Regions from separate parts of the Alkalihalobacterium sp. APHAB7 genome, predicted to be linked through region 3. Evidence: riboswitches for the same ligand, from Rfam matches in the RefSeq annotation. Region 3 holds a riboswitch; each other region holds the start of a gene.
The links. Region 3 has a riboswitch for thiamine pyrophosphate ahead of ACNSTQ_RS17650 (3-oxoacyl-ACP reductase). Riboswitches for the same ligand answer to the same signal wherever they lie in the genome.
Positions count from the first base shown of each region.

Region 1: linked by a shared signal. The riboswitch ahead of thiE (thiamine phosphate synthase) and the one ahead of ACNSTQ_RS17650 (3-oxoacyl-ACP reductase) in region 3 are both predicted to bind thiamine pyrophosphate.
Region 2: linked by a shared signal. The riboswitch ahead of thiC (phosphomethylpyrimidine synthase ThiC) and the one ahead of ACNSTQ_RS17650 (3-oxoacyl-ACP reductase) in region 3 are both predicted to bind thiamine pyrophosphate.
Region 4: linked by a shared signal. The riboswitch ahead of ACNSTQ_RS06910 (acetylornithine deacetylase) and the one ahead of ACNSTQ_RS17650 (3-oxoacyl-ACP reductase) in region 3 are both predicted to bind thiamine pyrophosphate.

Region 1 covers NZ_JBLWFS010000002.1:5,771-9,869, reverse strand. Annotated here, with positions in the region: gene ACNSTQ_RS02365 (hypothetical protein) at 81-1,202, shown strand; TPP riboswitch at 1,268-1,371, shown strand; gene thiE (thiamine phosphate synthase) at 1,536-2,168, shown strand; gene thiS (sulfur carrier protein ThiS) at 2,168-2,365, shown strand; gene ACNSTQ_RS02350 (thiazole synthase) at 2,370-3,155, shown strand; gene thiO (glycine oxidase ThiO) at 3,170-4,099, shown strand, end outside.
Region 2 covers NZ_JBLWFS010000007.1:132,173-136,271, forward strand. Annotated here, with positions in the region: gene thiC (phosphomethylpyrimidine synthase ThiC) at 1-1,573, opposite strand, end outside; TPP riboswitch at 1,771-1,882, opposite strand; gene ACNSTQ_RS09640 (aspartate kinase) at 2,273-3,643, shown strand; gene ACNSTQ_RS09645 (ion transporter) at 3,740-4,099, opposite strand, start outside.
Region 3 covers NZ_JBLWFS010000022.1:40,353-44,451, reverse strand. Annotated here, with positions in the region: gene ACNSTQ_RS17655 (MFS transporter) at 1-1,180, opposite strand, end outside; gene ACNSTQ_RS17650 (3-oxoacyl-ACP reductase) at 1,795-2,556, opposite strand; TPP riboswitch at 2,634-2,744, opposite strand; gene ACNSTQ_RS17645 (peptidase) at 3,005-4,099, opposite strand, start outside.
Region 4 covers NZ_JBLWFS010000004.1:289,968-294,066, reverse strand. Annotated here, with positions in the region: gene rraA (ribonuclease E activity regulator RraA) at 1-7, shown strand, start outside; gene aceA (isocitrate lyase) at 169-1,461, opposite strand; TPP riboswitch at 2,075-2,177, shown strand; gene ACNSTQ_RS06910 (acetylornithine deacetylase) at 2,312-3,604, shown strand; gene tenA (thiaminase II) at 3,890-4,099, shown strand, end outside.

The DNA of each region.
Region 1 (4,099 bases), on a different contig from region 3:
ATCTTTATGAAACATGTAATAATGTAGATTGCTCTTAGTCGGTAATAACAAGAAATATGAAGTTTTAAACGGAGGTTCAAATGAAAAGTAAATCTCTGTTTTTCGTAATAACCTTCCTTATGATACTTAGTGTTGGATGTACTACGAAAGATGAAGTCGTTTTAGACCACCCTCAAAAAAATCTCAATTTAATTGAAAAGAAATTAGATTTGTTATCGGTAACACAATTAAAAATACCACTTCAAGTAAATCCATACAGCTTTGTTGAAATCAGTGAATGGTATGATAGTGATACGATTCTTTTATTAAAAGACGAAAACGCAATTTCTTACATAAACAAAATGAATCTGAAAACAGGTGAAATTAGTGATTTTTTTCAGATAGAAGAACCCATTTTCTCCGTAGAAGCAAACTATGACCACTCATATTTTGCCATTCAGACTTCGACTTACGATTTAAGCTCTCCGCTTTACTTTATTAATGCAGAAGGACAGATGGTTTACAAATTAAGTGACATTGGTGAAGAATATTCTCTCTTTTGGAGTCCTTACAATTCTGATGAACTCATAATCATTTCATTTCTTCCCGACTGGGAATTTGATGTGTACCAATTAAATCTTAGCGAAGGAAGATTAGCCCAGCTTAACCTTGATAAAACGTATTTTCAGTGGCTAACTAAAGATGAAGTTGCCTTTCTAGAATGGTCTTCGTTTGCTCCAAGCTTTTTTGCTCCAATCTATAAACACAATCTGGTGACAAAAACGACAGAAGAAATTTTAGAGGAAGTCATCGCATTTTTTACATTCGGTGAAAATGTTCTTGTCACAATCTCAGTCGATTCATTGGATGCTGAGCAATCCATTTATCATTTTTATCACGATAAAAATTTGGTAGCACAACTTGAGATACCAACGTTAAATACGTATTCAGAGCAGTGGTGGATACCGTTCCATCAATATGATGATAATAAGCACTCCTTTTATTATTTAAAACCGATGTATAGTGGCGATTTTTTGGATTACGACGAACCATTTGAATTAACTCAATTTAACGTTGAAACAGGTACTGAGGAGAAGATTGTGGATGTGGGTCTACAAGCTCCGATTAATTTGTCTCCAGATGGAAGCTTGATGTTATACGGGAACCAATTTGAGTGGTTAATTGATCTATCTAATAAAACCATTCATTCTCTAATCGAGTAAATGACCTTGTTCTTTTCAGTTGTAATCTATAAAAAATATGTCATAATGAAAAAGAGAAAATTTAATAGTGTGACTAGGGGTGCCTGTAACCAGGCTGAGAAAAAGGACATTCTTTTACCCTCGAACCTGATCTGGTAATCCCAGCGTAGGAAAGTCGAAGAATTGATTAGACATCAATATCTAACCGTAATCCGTCGTTGGATTGCGGTTTTATTTTTAGTGTGTTTTAAAAGCGTTTCTGCGGTATTGATAATTTTGCTTTGTCTTAAGCAAAGTAGATCTGTTAATTTACAAAGACATAATACTTTAAACAGTGAAAGGAGACATCAAGAAATGAAAGATTTTAAACTTTATACGATTACTGGTGAAGAATTTCACCCGGATCGGGATTTAGTAACGGTAATGGAACAAGCTATTATAGGTGGATCAGACATTATACAATTACGCGATAAAACAAATTCAAAAAAGGTTGTTTTTGAAAAAGCAAAGCAATTACGAGAGTTAACCCAAAAATATGGGGTAACATTTATTGTAAACGATCATATTGATGTAGCGCTCGCTGTGGATGCCGATGGAATTCATATTGGGCAAGATGATTTACCGATAGAAGAGGCAAGAAAAATCGTTGGAGAGAACAAGATTATTGGCCTTTCTACCCATGCGATTGAAGAGGCTCGGGAAGCTGAACGAGCGGGTGCTGATTATATTGGGGTAGGACCGATTTTTCATACAAACAGTAAAGTAGATGTAGTGGACCCCGTTACGACGGACTATATTCGTCAAGTAGTAAAGGAAATTACGATACCTTTTGTAGCTATTGGTGGAATTAAGCTTCATAACGTCGATCAAGTGATAGAGGCAGGGGCTGCACGTATTTGTGCGATTAGTGAAATTGTAGGGGCAGAAGATGTTTCATCTGTATGTCAACAGTTTATTGAAAAAATTAACCAAAAGGTGAAATCATAATGGAACTTTATGTGAATGGTGAAACGGTAGAATTAGAAGTAAGTACACTAGCAGAAATTGTTAAACATTATGGGCTTGAACAAAATTTAGTTGTTACTGAAGTGAATGGAGAAATCATTGATCGAAGTAACTGGGAGACTACCGTCGTTGAGTCAGGAATGAAAATTGAGTTAGTCCATTTTGTTGGAGGAGGATGATCATATGAACAACAGCAAAGACAAATTAATCATCGGTGGAAAAGAGTTATCTTCTCGATTTTTTATTGGAACAGGACGTTATCCTAATCCTTTTGTACAAAATGAGGCGATTAAAGCATCCGGTTCAGAAGTACTGACGTTTGCGATTAGGCGAGTTAATTTAGAAGCACCTGATGAAGATGCAATATTACAACATTTAGAAGGACAAACATTTACGTACTTGCCTAATACATCAGGAGCGAAAACAGCTGAAGAGGCGATACGTATTGCGCGTTTAGCAAAAGCAAGTGGTCTAAGTGACTGGATTAAGATTGAGATCAGTGTCAATGAGAAAACATTACTACCTGATCCAATTGAAACTTTAAAGGCAACAGAAGTTCTTGCCAACGAAGGATTTGTTGTCCTTCCTTATACTTCAGATGATCCTGTATTATGTAAAAGATTAGAGGAAGCGGGTGCTGCGGCTGTTATGCCTGGTGGTGCACCAATTGGAACAGGGCTAGGAATTTTAAACCCTTATAATATATCGTTAATCGTTGAAGAGGCTAATGTACCGATTATTGTAGATGCTGGGCTAGGCTCTGCGAAAGATATTGTTCAAGCGATGGAACTTGGTGTTGACGGTGTATTAATGAATACACCTGTTGCAAAAGCAAAGGATCCAGTTAAGATGGCGACTGCAATGCGATATGCTATTGAAGCTGGTCGAATGTCCTATTTAGCTGGTCGAATTCCGCAAAAACGCTATGCAACAGCAAGCAGCGCCTACGAGTCATTGATCTTGAAATAGAAAGAGTGATGCAAATGGGAGAACGGATTGTTGTACTAGGTGGGGGTATTATCGGACTTGCAACTGCTTTTGAATGTCAAAGACGTGGACATGAAGTGGTTGTTTTAGAAAAGGTAGCTTGTGGTGGACAGGCTTCAGGAGCAGCAGCTGGAATGCTTGCTCCATTTTCTGAGATAGGCGAAGACCCTGATGATTTTTTTAGACTTTGTCTTGAGAGCTTAAAACTATATCCGAAATGGCAAAAAGATGTAAAAGAAGTTTCGGGAATGGATTTTGAATACACGAACTCAGGAAGTTTACATTGTGTTTATCATGAAGCAGATCTTTTAGCGCTTGAAACGAGACAGCAGTGGCAAGGACAGTTTGGCGCTAAAGCAGAAATTCTATATGGTGAGGACTTATTTAAATTAGAAAAAGAACTTTCCAAAGATATGATTGCGGCGATGTATTATCCTGAAGAGAGTCATGTATATGCACCAGATTATGTAAAAGCTTTAGAGGAGGGCTGTCGTAAATTAGGTGTAAAGATTTATGATTACCTTGAAGAAGTTACATTGCATAGTTGGCAGTCTGAAATAACGATGGTTGCAAAAGATGGACGAACATTTTTGGGTGACCGCTTAGTAGTTAGTAATGGTGCCTGGGCAAAAGAATTAGAAACCGTATTGGACTTGAACATTCCAGTGTATCCGATTAGAGGTCAGATATGTGCCTACAATATCCCAGTAGGAAAAGTGAACCATATCATTTATACAAGTCAAGGGTATTTAGTTCCTAAAGCTAATGGTACGCTTGTTAATGGGGCGTCGGAAGATATTGCTGGATTTAATACAACGGTGACTGAAAAAGGTATTCGTAGATTAACGAATTGGAATAAGAACGTGTTGCCGTTTCTTGAGGGTGAAGTACCGTTTCATACGTGGGCTGGTTTAAGGCCAGCTACA
Region 2 (4,099 bases), on a different contig from region 3:
CTGCCGGCAGGGTTTCATCATGAAAACTCATTGCTTTTTCTGGGTCTAATGATAAGTTAAATTGATCACGCCAACGGAATTCGAACCGCGCCTTTGAAAGTGCATCGTCTCGTCTTTGGGCATTTGGATGGCCTTTTGCTAAATCTGCTGCGTGAGCAGCAAGTTTATAGGTCACAACACCTTCACGAACATCGTCTTTATTCGGCAACCCTAAATGTTCCTTCGGTGTTACATAGCAAAGCATGGCAGTACCATAAGAAGCTATCATCGCGGCGCCGATCGCTGAAGTAATATGGTCATAGCCTGGTGCGATATCAGTTGTTAGTGGACCTAATGTGTAAAAAGGGGCTTCGTGACAAATATCAAGTTGTTTATCCATATTTTCTTTTATCTTGTGCATGGGCACGTGTCCAGGACCTTCGACCATTACTTGAACATCATGTTCCCAAGCAATTTTCGTTAATTCGCCTAATGTTTCAAGCTCAGCAAATTGGGACTCATCATTCGCATCAGCAATCGAACCTGGACGTAAACCATCTCCTAATGAGAAGGCGATATCGTATGCTTTCATTATTTCACAAATCTCAGCAAAATGAGTGTAGAGGAAGTTTTCCTGGTGATGTGCCAGACACCAAGCGGCCATAATGGAACCACCTCTAGAAACAATACCGGTTAAACGATTAGCTGTAAGCGGGACATAACGTAGTAACACTCCCGCGTGGATTGTAAAATAATCTACACCTTGTTCCGCTTGTTCAATTAATGTATCTCGATAGACTTCCCATGTTAAGTCCTCAGCGACTCCATTTACTTTTTCAAGGGCTTGGTAGATAGGGACTGTACCTACTGGAACTGGACTGTTTCGAATAATCCATTCTCTTGTAGTATGTATATGTTTGCCTGTAGATAAATCCATGATTGTATCGGCACCCCAGCGGATCGCCCACGTCATTTTTTCAACCTCTTCTTCTATTGAGGAGCTGACTGCAGAGTTCCCAATATTCGCATTAATTTTTACGTGGAAGTTGCGTCCGATAATCATGGGTTCACTCTCGGGGTGATTAATATTCGATGGAATAATCGCCCTTCCACTCGCTACTTCAGATCGAACAAATTCAGGATCTAAACCTTCTCGGATCGCAATAAACTCCATTTCAGGTGTGATCATTCCTTTTTTAGCATAGTGGAGTTGGGTTACATTCTTCCCTTGCTTCGCTCGTAATGGTTTCCTGCTTGTTGTATCAAAGACTTCCACAGCTTTCGTTCTTTCAATATCAATAAAACCATTATCCTCGGGTTTTATATCACGACCCTCATAATATTCAACGTCACCACGATCTAATATCCATTGTTTGCGTAAACCAGGCAAACCTTTTCTTACATCTGATTGGTAGTTAGTGTCTGTGTAAGGCCCAGTCGTATCGTATACCCTAAACGGTTCATTAGGAATTTCTTCTCCATCAAATGAGGTTGGGCTTAGTTCAATTTCACGGAAAGGAACAGCAATAAAATCGTTTGTACTACTTTTCTCATAAACTTTCTTACTGTTTGGAAATGGGTTAAGAATTGACATAAAAAAATCCTCCTAAGTTTGATTTAAGTTCTTGATGATAGAACCGATCATGGAGGAGGGGGGTCACAATATAAGAAATTTCATCCTTTTTATAGCAGCAACAATTAAAAATCATTTGACTGTTATAAATGTCAACGACTTTAATAATATGCGCACACTATAAAAATAAAAAGACCGCTAGAAAGCGGTCGAATGGACATAAATATTCTTCAAATCCCTCCGCTAGCATTACCTAGATCAGGTTCACGGTCGACAACAGTATCAGTTGTCCTCTCAGCCCCTTGCTATGGAGCTCCCGTTTTCTTCAGTTGTACTATTAAATTAACACAAAGTTTTGGAAAAGAAAACAGTTAATTGGATCTATTTTCCTTTTCTTGTTGTTAAGAATAATTTATGAATATCGTTCTGGTGAGCAGGAGTTTTGCCAGGAAATGTCGAATATTGTTTGTTAATTTTAGCTCTTTATTCCTGTAAAGTGTTACTGTCACATGAAAATCCAACCATATGGGAGGGTTTTCTATCGATTAGCGTGAATGGGGAGAATGGGAAGGTTGAATAAACCAGTTGGTGATATATCCTTACATAGCCTACGATATCCAATTTATTCAACTTTGCAAACAGGTAAGGGCTATGATAAATTATGAATTATTGAAATATTAAGGGAACAGAAAAAAACTTTATAGGAGTTGGAGAAACGAGATGAGAGTAGCGAAATTCGGTGGAACATCAGTGGCGAACGCAGAGCAAATTCGTAAAGTGGCTTCAATCATTGCCGAGAACGAAGAAAGAAAATTTGTAGTCGTTTCAGCGCCCGGTAAGAGGGAATTAACAGATACAAAGGTTACGGATTTACTTATACAGTTAGCTGATGCCGTGTTAGAAAAGGGCGACGTTGAGAATGCTCTACGTGCCGTCGTAGGCCGTTATGAAGAGATTGCATTAGATCTCAATTTGTCAGCAGATATTATAGAAACGATTAAAGAGGATTTACAAGCCCGAGTAGCTTTTGATACTTCACATGAAGGGAAATTCATGGATCAAATGAAAGCGAGCGGTGAAGACAACAATGCAAAGTTAATCGCAGCTTACTTTCAAAGTACCGGAATTGAAGCGCAATATGTAAATCCAAAAGAGGCCGGGTTATTAGTGAGTGATGAACCTGGGAACGCTCAAGTTCTTCCGGAAAGCTACGATCATTTGTTCCAACTAAGGGAACGTCCAGGTGTGATTGTTTTTCCAGGGTTCTTTGGCTACTCTAAAGAAGGAACTTTAGTTACTTTCCCTCGAGGTGGATCGGATATCACAGGATCTATTTTAGCTGCAGGAGTGAAGGCAGATTTATATGAGAATTTCACAGATGTTGATTCGGTATTTGCTGCCAATCCAAAGATCGTTGAAAATCCTGTGAACATTAAGAAAATGACATATCGTGAAATGCGTGAGTTATCGTATGCTGGTTTTTCGGTATTTCATGATGAAGCGCTTATGCCTGCATTTCGTCAGTCCATTCCTGTATGTATAAAAAACACAAATAATCCAGAAGCTCGTGGAACGATGATTATGGCTGAACGTGCGTGCGTTTTAAATCCAGTGATCGGAATTGCGAGTGACTCAGAATTTTGTACGCTATATGTGCGGAAGTACTTAATGCACCGCGAGATCGGTTTTGGACGTAAATTACTTCAAATTATTGAAGAAGAAGGCATTTCATATGAACATATCCCATCTGGAATTGATGACACGTCTGTTATTTTAAAACAGTGTCAGTTAGATGGAGAGAAAGAAGATCGCATCATTACTCGTATTCGAGAAGAGTTAGATGTAGATGATGTGTATGTAGAGCGCGATTTTTCCATGATTATGATGGTTGGCGAAGGAATGCACAATACGATCGGCCTTTCAGCACGTGCAACTACGGCACTTGCCAATGCTGATGTAAACATTGAAATGATTAACCAAGGTTCCTCGGAAGTCAGTTTAGTGTTTGGTATTCGCCAAGAAGATGAAGAGAAAGCAGTTCGTGCCCTATATGATGAGTTTTTTGGAGCGGCGGACGAGTCAATTGAATAACCTAGCATTCGTTTGAGATTGAGTTTGACTGGGTGGAAGGCGAAGCTGGGCCAAATAAAATGGGAATAAAATAAGTAAAAAGCTGAGGGGATTTCCTCAGCTTTTGTTCATCTTAATCATCATATTTTTAAGTTCCACAATTTCTTTGCGAAGTTCTCGCACCTCATTTTTCATTTCGGCCTCATCATTATCGTCATCTTCTTTATTTGTTTTTTCTACATTACTTACGATAACACCAATAAATAAGTTAAATACAATAAAGGTACCGACAAGTATAAAGAGGACAAAATAGATCCACGACCAAGCTACTTCTGCAAATATGGGGCGCATAACCCCGCTAGCCCACGACTCTAGAGTAACTACCTGGAATAGGGTTAATAACGATAATTGTAAATTACCGAAATATTCAGGTGCGACATCGGCAAATAACATCGTTCCTGTAACCGCAAATATATA
Region 3 (4,099 bases):
CTCCACCAATACCCGCGCCAACTTTCATTCCAAAACTTGCTGCACTATTCACTAATCCAGCTGTTCTAAAGCCTGACTTCCACTCACCGTACTCTGTCGTGTCATTAATCATCGCGTATAAGAATGTGATGATCGGTAAGAGTGCAAAACCTTGAACTGTGTTCCCTATTAAAAAGATAGAAAGGTTGTTAGGGTCTATTAACTTGATGACAGAACCAAAAGCTGCCACACACGTCACAAAGATAGCAATATTTCGTTTACCAAAACGTGCAATCAAACGACCGACAAAGAAGAAACCAACGATCGTCGGTAAAAATAAAGTAAGAGCAATTAAAGAAAAGTATCCTGCACTACCTAAAATATATTGAGCATAAAAGATACCTGCACCGGATAAAAGAGCATTTAATGTATAAGCGATTACACAATAAAGAGTTATGATGACCCAATATTTATTACTAAGTAATGCTTTAAATTCAGTTTTAAATGGGATTTTCTCTTTAGGCTGAGCGGTCGTTTCAATATCGACTCGTTCTTTTGTTTTGCTGAAAGCGAGTAAACAGTTTACGATGATGATGACACCAATACCGAATGCAACAACGGTCCATCCTAAATTTCCACCGATACTACTAGCGATCGGTTGAGCTAATGTCATGACAAGGATCGTAGCCAACAAAGTAAATACACCTGTATACACATTGACTAACGTACGCCCTTTTTGATCTTGTGTCATTAATCCAAGTAGTGTTTTATAAGGAATTGAAATTGCTGTGTACATTAAAATGAGAAGAAAATAAGTCACATACGCATAAACGATTTTTCCAGTCGTACTAAGTTCTGGTACGGAGAATAACAGAACCCCCGAAACCGCAAATGGAATCGCCAACCATAAAATCCACGGACGAGCCTTTCCATACTTAGACTTCGTTCGGTCCACTAGCGCGCCCATACCAACGTCCGTAAAACCATCTAACAGACGCGCAACTAACATGAGTGTACCAACGACACCAGCCGAAATTCCAACCACATCGGTATAATAGAATGTTAAAAATGTCCCAACCATAGTCCATATTAAAATAATTCCAAAAAAGCCCATTCCGTAAAATAACATCTCATTATGTGCCGGTCTCTCTTGCTGCAGGGGTGTTTCAACAACTGTTTCTTGTTTTGCTGGCAAAGCCATGATAGATCCTCCCTTTTGTGTATACGCTTACATTCGTTGATTTATTAATCCTCTGCTCGCAAAGTCAACTCCCAGAATGAAAAACGTCCTGTATAGAAACCAAAAAATAACACGACCATACCGCTCCACATTTATTATTTTCAGTAAGAGTTCGTATTAATCTTAATTATTTCTATCTTTTTAGTGAGTTTAATATGTAGTAGAAGTGATTAAAATATTCTGTAAGTCTGTATACATAATTGAAATTATTTAAAATATTTAGATAATATTGATTATAACATGAATGAGTAATCATTCAATGAGTAACTTTGTCGAATAGTGCTGAACTAACGATTCTAGTAGTAATATATGAGCTATTTTTTATTAAAGGCTGTTTTCGTAAACTTTGTTGCTTTTGGACCGATTTTCTTTTCAAAAGCTTCACGCTATGCGTGAAGAGCCAAGCATTCGCTTGGCTTACGGTCCAAAAGCAAAAATAAACTTTGCTGAATTAGCAAAGTCTATTTCTAAAGTAAAACGATACTTTCCTATTAATGATATTGGTTGTAATCAATCTTAACTAATTATGACTAATTGTTGTTCATTTCCCCATATAATTGACTGTAGATGGTGAATCAGTCCATCACCAATCCACCATCAACGACTAAGTTCTGGCCTGTTACTGCTCGTGCCCACGGGGATGCAAAGAACAAAGCGGTTTCAGCAAATTCTTCAGGTGTCGTTACTTTTTGTAATGGCGTTGTAGCTTGAATGATACCAAACACTTCTTCCGTTGTGACGCTGCTAGCATCCGTTTCTTTTAAAAGCCCACCGGAGATCATATTGACTGTAATCCCGTATTGCCCTAGTTCTTTTGCCAAATTGCGCGTAAATCCGAGGAGTGCAGCCTTCCCGGTTGTGTACTCATGGTAGGCAACCACTGGGTTTTGTACTAAGTTGGTCCCTACATTCACAATACGACCAAACCCAATTTCCTTCATGTCGGCTAAACACGCCTGCACCGTATTTAGTGAGCCCTTCACACTTCCCTCAAACTGGGTATTAAAATTCTCCCACTGAAGTTCAAACGCATTTTTCTGAGCTACAGGATTGAATTGAAAATCGATTAACGCATTGTTTACGATCGTTGTAACCGGCGTGTTAAAATATTCTTTTGCTTGAGCTACCATTGTATTGACCTGATCCTTATCTCTTACATCGGCTTGAATAGCGATCGCTTTTTCACCTAATGTCTGGGCCAAGTCCTCTGCCTTTTCTTTACTTTGAAAATAGTTCACTACGACATTTGCGCCTTCATTTACAAAAGCTTTAGCCAATGCAGCTCCTACTCCACGACTTGCTCCTGTTATTAATACCGTTTGTTTGCTTAATTCCATAACAATCCCTCCATTTTATGTAAAAAGTCTAGAACTGCATGCAAAAAAACCAGGTCAAAAATATGGACCTAGTCATAGTTCAAACTCAACTACTTCCCTACGCTGGTATCATCCAGATCAGGTCCTGAGGGTCAAAAAGTCTGTTCCTTTTTTCTCAGCCTGAACGACAGGCTCCCCTAGTAGAGCATATTCTCTTGGTAAATCTTTCTAATCTATTTTATAACTTGATCAAATATAAATCAATTCAAATGTTTGTATCATTTAATAGAATTTTTATGAGTATCGGTGTAACTTTTAATATATCCCCGCAAAAATTCACGATAAATCGGCGTAACTTTGCTTTTATCGGCGCAATTCACGATAAATCGGCGTAACTTTAGTTTTATCGGCGCAACTTACAATATATCGGCATAATTTTGATTAAATCGTATAACAGTGCTTCTGATTCCTATACCGCATCCTCCGCACGATTTTTAATCCACGAATACAGCAATAACCCGAGGATCAACACGAATTGTCCAACAAAAACGGCTGCATCCCAAAAGACAGGATCGCTAATCGGTTGGAGAAAGCCTGGAAGTATTTTCGTAAAAGCGTAGATTGTTTGCGGAATAAAATAAAAGAGAAATAAACTGCAAGTTAATAAGATCCCCGTTACAAAAAAAATAGAATACAGCTTCACCGTTTTCTCTTCGCCAGCAAACGTTTCCGTCGCCGGTGGGCTTTTGATCCACGGCAACCACTGACTTAACAGCTTTCTCCCATTTTCCATCACATTGTAACAACCTGTGCAATTTTCAAACACATAATATAAATCCGTTTTCATGTAAAAACAACATTGATAGATCGTGCGAATGAAGATATCAAGTACGACAAGCCCTAAAATTCCCGCAATCAAACCGTGATTCACACCGAAAAAGAGCTGCAGACTTAAGGCGATAAAAAGCATCAACTGATCAAAGCATAATCCGCCAAAGTACAATCTATTTCTTTGTTTCGGTGCGAGCTTCCATGCAGGTGTTAAATCCGTTTCAAATACAACAAAAAATAGTCGGTGTCCGATCCCGAGTTTTGCGGGTAAATCATATGAGCGAACCGCTAAAATATGTCCAAATTCATGGATCAAAACAAGCACCAAAGAAACACCCATCCATAACAACAAACTTGGCATGACCGTTTCAAATAAAAAGATGTCCTTATAACTAGGAAAGGATTGCGGGTTAACAATTAAAAATAAGACGTTAACAGCGAGTAAACCAACATACAATTTATTCGAGAAACGGTTAAAAAAGACACGTCCAACACTCGAGGGAATCCATGTAAACCCCGACTCTACTGGACGGCTCTTCTTCACTTCAACCGTTACCCCGTCTACTTCTTTTATTAACTGTAATTCCAAAAGTTGTTCGGCAAAATCAACCAGATCAACCGTTTCTTCCGGGTACCTTTGCTTGAGCTCGATTTCAATTTGTTCTAGTAAAACCCCTTGATTAATCTGTTCAATTGCATCAATACAAACTTGCGGCATCTCATAGAACTCGCC
Region 4 (4,099 bases), on a different contig from region 3:
TGACTAACCTTTCGAAGTTGAGTATGAAAAACGAGCACATGGTATGTGCTCGTTTTTTTAGCGCCTTTAGGTGACAAAAAGTAGGCTGACTACTAAATTGTAGCCAGCCTTTCAAAAATTTATTATTTAAATTGATGAGAGAGTTTTGTTAAAAAAACGCTATAATTCTTATTGCTTTTGGAATTGTGCTTCTTCAGTTGAACCTTTAAGAGCTGTAGTTGAAGAAGTACCACCAGATACAGTTTGAGATACTTGGTCAAAGTAACCAGTACCAACTTCACGTTGGTGACGAGTAGCTGTGTAACCATGCTCTTCAGCAGCAAATTCAGCTTGTTGAAGCTCAGAGTAAGCACCCATACCACGAGTCTTATAGCCACGAGCAAGTTCAAACATGCTGTAGTTAAGAGAGTGGAAACCAGCAAGTGTAACGAATTGGAATTTGTATCCCATTTTACCAAGTTCTTGTTGGTAAGTTTCGATTGTATCTTTGTCAAGGTTAGCTTCCCAGTTGAATGAAGGCGAGCAGTTATATGCAAGCATTTTCCCAGGGAATTTTGCATGAATAGCATCAGCAAATTGCTTCGCTTCTTCAAGACTTGGTTTAGAAGTTTCGCACCAGATAAGGTCAGCATATGGAGCATAAGCAAGACCACGTGCAATTGCTTGGTCGATACCAGCATTTGTACGGAAGAAACCTTCTGGAGTACGCTCACCAGTAATGAATGGAGCATCTAATGGATCGATGTCGCTTGTAATTAAGTCAGCTGCATCAGCATCTGTACGAGCAATTACTAGTGTTGGTACACCAGAAACGTCTGCTGCAAGACGAGCTGATACTAAGTTACGTACAGCTGTTTGTGTAGGGATAAGTACCTTACCACCTAAGTGACCACATTTTTTCTCAGAAGCTAATTGGTCTTCAAAGTGAACACCAGACGCACCAGCTTCAATCATGCCTTTCATAAGTTCAAATACGTTTAGCTGTCCACCAAAACCAGCTTCAGCGTCAGCTACGATTGGTGCGAAATAATCAACTTCGCCTTCGCCTTCCATATGTTGAATTTGATCCGCACGTTGTAAAGAGTTGTTGATACGCTTAACAACTTGTGGTACTGAGTTTGCAGGATATAAACTTTGGTCAGGATACATGTGACCAGCAAGGTTAGCATCAGCAGCTACTTGCCATCCACTTAAGTAGATTGCTTTTAGTCCAGCTTTTACTTGTTGAACCGCTTGACCACCAGTAAGTGCACCAAGTGCATTTACATAAGGCTCTTCATTTACAAGCTTCCATAATTTTTGTGAACCTAAACGTGCTAATGTATGATCAATTTGAACAGAACCGCGTAAACGAACTACTTCTTCAGCTGAATAAGGACGTTCGATACCAGCCCAACGTGGGTCATTATCCCACTGCTCTTGTAATTTCTTAGCTTCTTCTTGAATGTTTACTTTTGCCATAATCTCCATCTCCCTTTTCTTCATTAAATTTTAATTATGATTGAGTTATTATATCTAGTTGACCAATGCTATGTAAGTTTCTGTATAGATTAATTGGTTACTAGTTGATCAAAAATCGTAGATAATAATATTTCTCAATCAATTGACCCCAACTTCTTTACTTCTTTTCTGTATTACTACAGTTTGTTGTTTACACTTTTATAATATAACAGATAAATAGAAAACTCAACCACTTTTTTCACTTTTTTTGATCTTTTATAAATAGTCGTAATATTCAATCTTTTAAACAAATAGTTAAGAATTTAATTTTCCTTAACTTCTTCTATTTCCTTACAATACCATTAACTTCAGACTATTTTCATAAAGTAGCGGAAAAATATTACTCAATTACCGAAGCCCATTCCATAAAAAAATAAAATTCAACTAACTAACATTCCCTTCATACTGGGAATTCTATATTAACTGTTACAAAAAAAGCAAAACTCATTAATCTGTTATGAAACAGGTATTTTCATAACTCTTATTGTTTCAGTACTTTCTGATTTTTCGGTTGAGTTTCTACTGTAAGTGTGTTAATTTTGTACACAGAGTAGCAAATTAAATCTTAATATGAAATATCTACTAGGGGTGCTTTTTATTAGCTGAGACTGGCAAATGCCTAAACCCTTGTACCTGATCTAGATAATACTAGCGGAGGGAAGTGGATAGTCAGGACAGCGAATAAGGCAATGTTAAAACATTTAATTCGTACTGACTATTCAACCACTTCCCTCTCAATCGGAAGTGGTTTTTTTATGCTATTTAGGAGTAGTATCAGTTTTTCATTCTATTATTGAAAGGAGTGCGTATTTTGAACAAAACATCTATTGATCTACTACTTCACCAGATTGATGAACGAAAAGAGGAACTTGTTGATCTAGCCAAAACATTAATTCGCTATCAAACACCAAGCCCGCCTGCTCGAAATACTGCTGATGCACAAGGATTTATTGCTACATATTTAAATGACATAGGGTTTTCGATTGATAAGTGGGATGTATATGAAGGTGATCCTAATGTAGTTGGGGTTCTAACTGGAACAAAATCTACGGAATACAACAGCCTCCTTATTAATGGTCATATTGATGTCGCTTCTGTTGAAGAAGGAGAACAATGGGAGCAAGACCCTTTCACCCCTGTTGTAAAAGATAATATCTTGTACGGTCGTGGAGCTGCTGATATGAAAGGAGGTCTCGCCGGGTCTTTATTTGCTATTAAGCTACTAAAAGAAGCTGGAGTTACCCTTTCTGGCGACCTTACCTTCCAGTCGGTTATTGGTGAAGAGGTTGGTGAAGCAGGAACACTTGAGTGTTGTAAAAAAGGGTATGATGCTGATTTCGCTGTCGTAGTCGATACAAGTGACTGCCAAATCCAAGGGCAAGGTGGAGTCATTACCGGCTGGATTACAATACAAAGTGCACAAACATTTCATGATGCAAACCGTCGCAGTATGATCCATGCAGGTGGTGGTTTATTTGGAGCAAGTGCCATTGAAAAAATGACAAAAATTATTGAAGGATTAAAAGATCTTGAGCAACATTGGGCAGTTACAAAGTCATTCCCTGGATTTCCTGCTGGAATGACAACGATTAATCCAGCCGTTATTGAAGGTGGCCGTCATGCTGCTTTCATAGCTGATCGATGCGCCTTATGGATTACGGTACATTTTTATCCAAATGAAAATCATGAAGAGATTGCAAAAGAAATTGAAGAACATATTCTTAATGTTGCAAAAGCTGATCCATGGCTTAGAGAGAACCTCCCAACATTTCGTTGGGGCGGCTCATCTATGATTGAGGACCGTGGCGAAATCTTCCCTTCTCTCGCAATTGATGAGAAGCACGAAGGCCTTCAAACATTAGCTCATGTTCATCAATCAGTTCTTCATGAAAAGGCTACAATTGGGATGTCTCCTACAGTAACAGATGGAGGCTGGCTTGGAGAAGAAGGTATTCCTACCGTTATTTATGGACCTGGAAAACTCGAGCATGCTCATGCCGTAAATGAACAACTTTCAATTGACCAACTCGTTCAATTTACAAAAGTAATGACTCAATTCATTTACGAATGGTGTAATACGAGAAAGGTGGAAGGCTCCCGTTAATCGGCGACAAGCGCTGGAAGAACAGCAATTCGTGTCCTGCTTTTGGACACGATTGATGGACTGAAGCGACCTCGAGCCGACGGAGCCTGAAACTAGACACGAAAGGTGGAAGGCTCCTGTAATCGGCGACAAGCGCTGGAGGAACAGCAAATCGTGTCCTGCTTTTGGACACGATTGATGGTCTGAAGCGACCTCGAGCCGATGGAGCCTGAAACTAGACAACGAAAGGTGGAAGTGCCTGATTAGCGGCTTATAAAAACGAAAATAGATAAGGAGTGGTTAAAAATGAAATTTACAGATCGCTTATACGAAAAAGCAAATCCAATTTGGAGAAAGAGCCATGACCATCCGTTTGTTCAAGGAATTGGCCATGGTACGTTAGATATTAAAAAGTTTAAGTTTTTTATGCAACAAGACTACTTGTACCTCATTGATTATGCACGTTTATTTGCACTAGGCAGTCTTAAAGGAACTGACCTTAAAACGATGTCAACC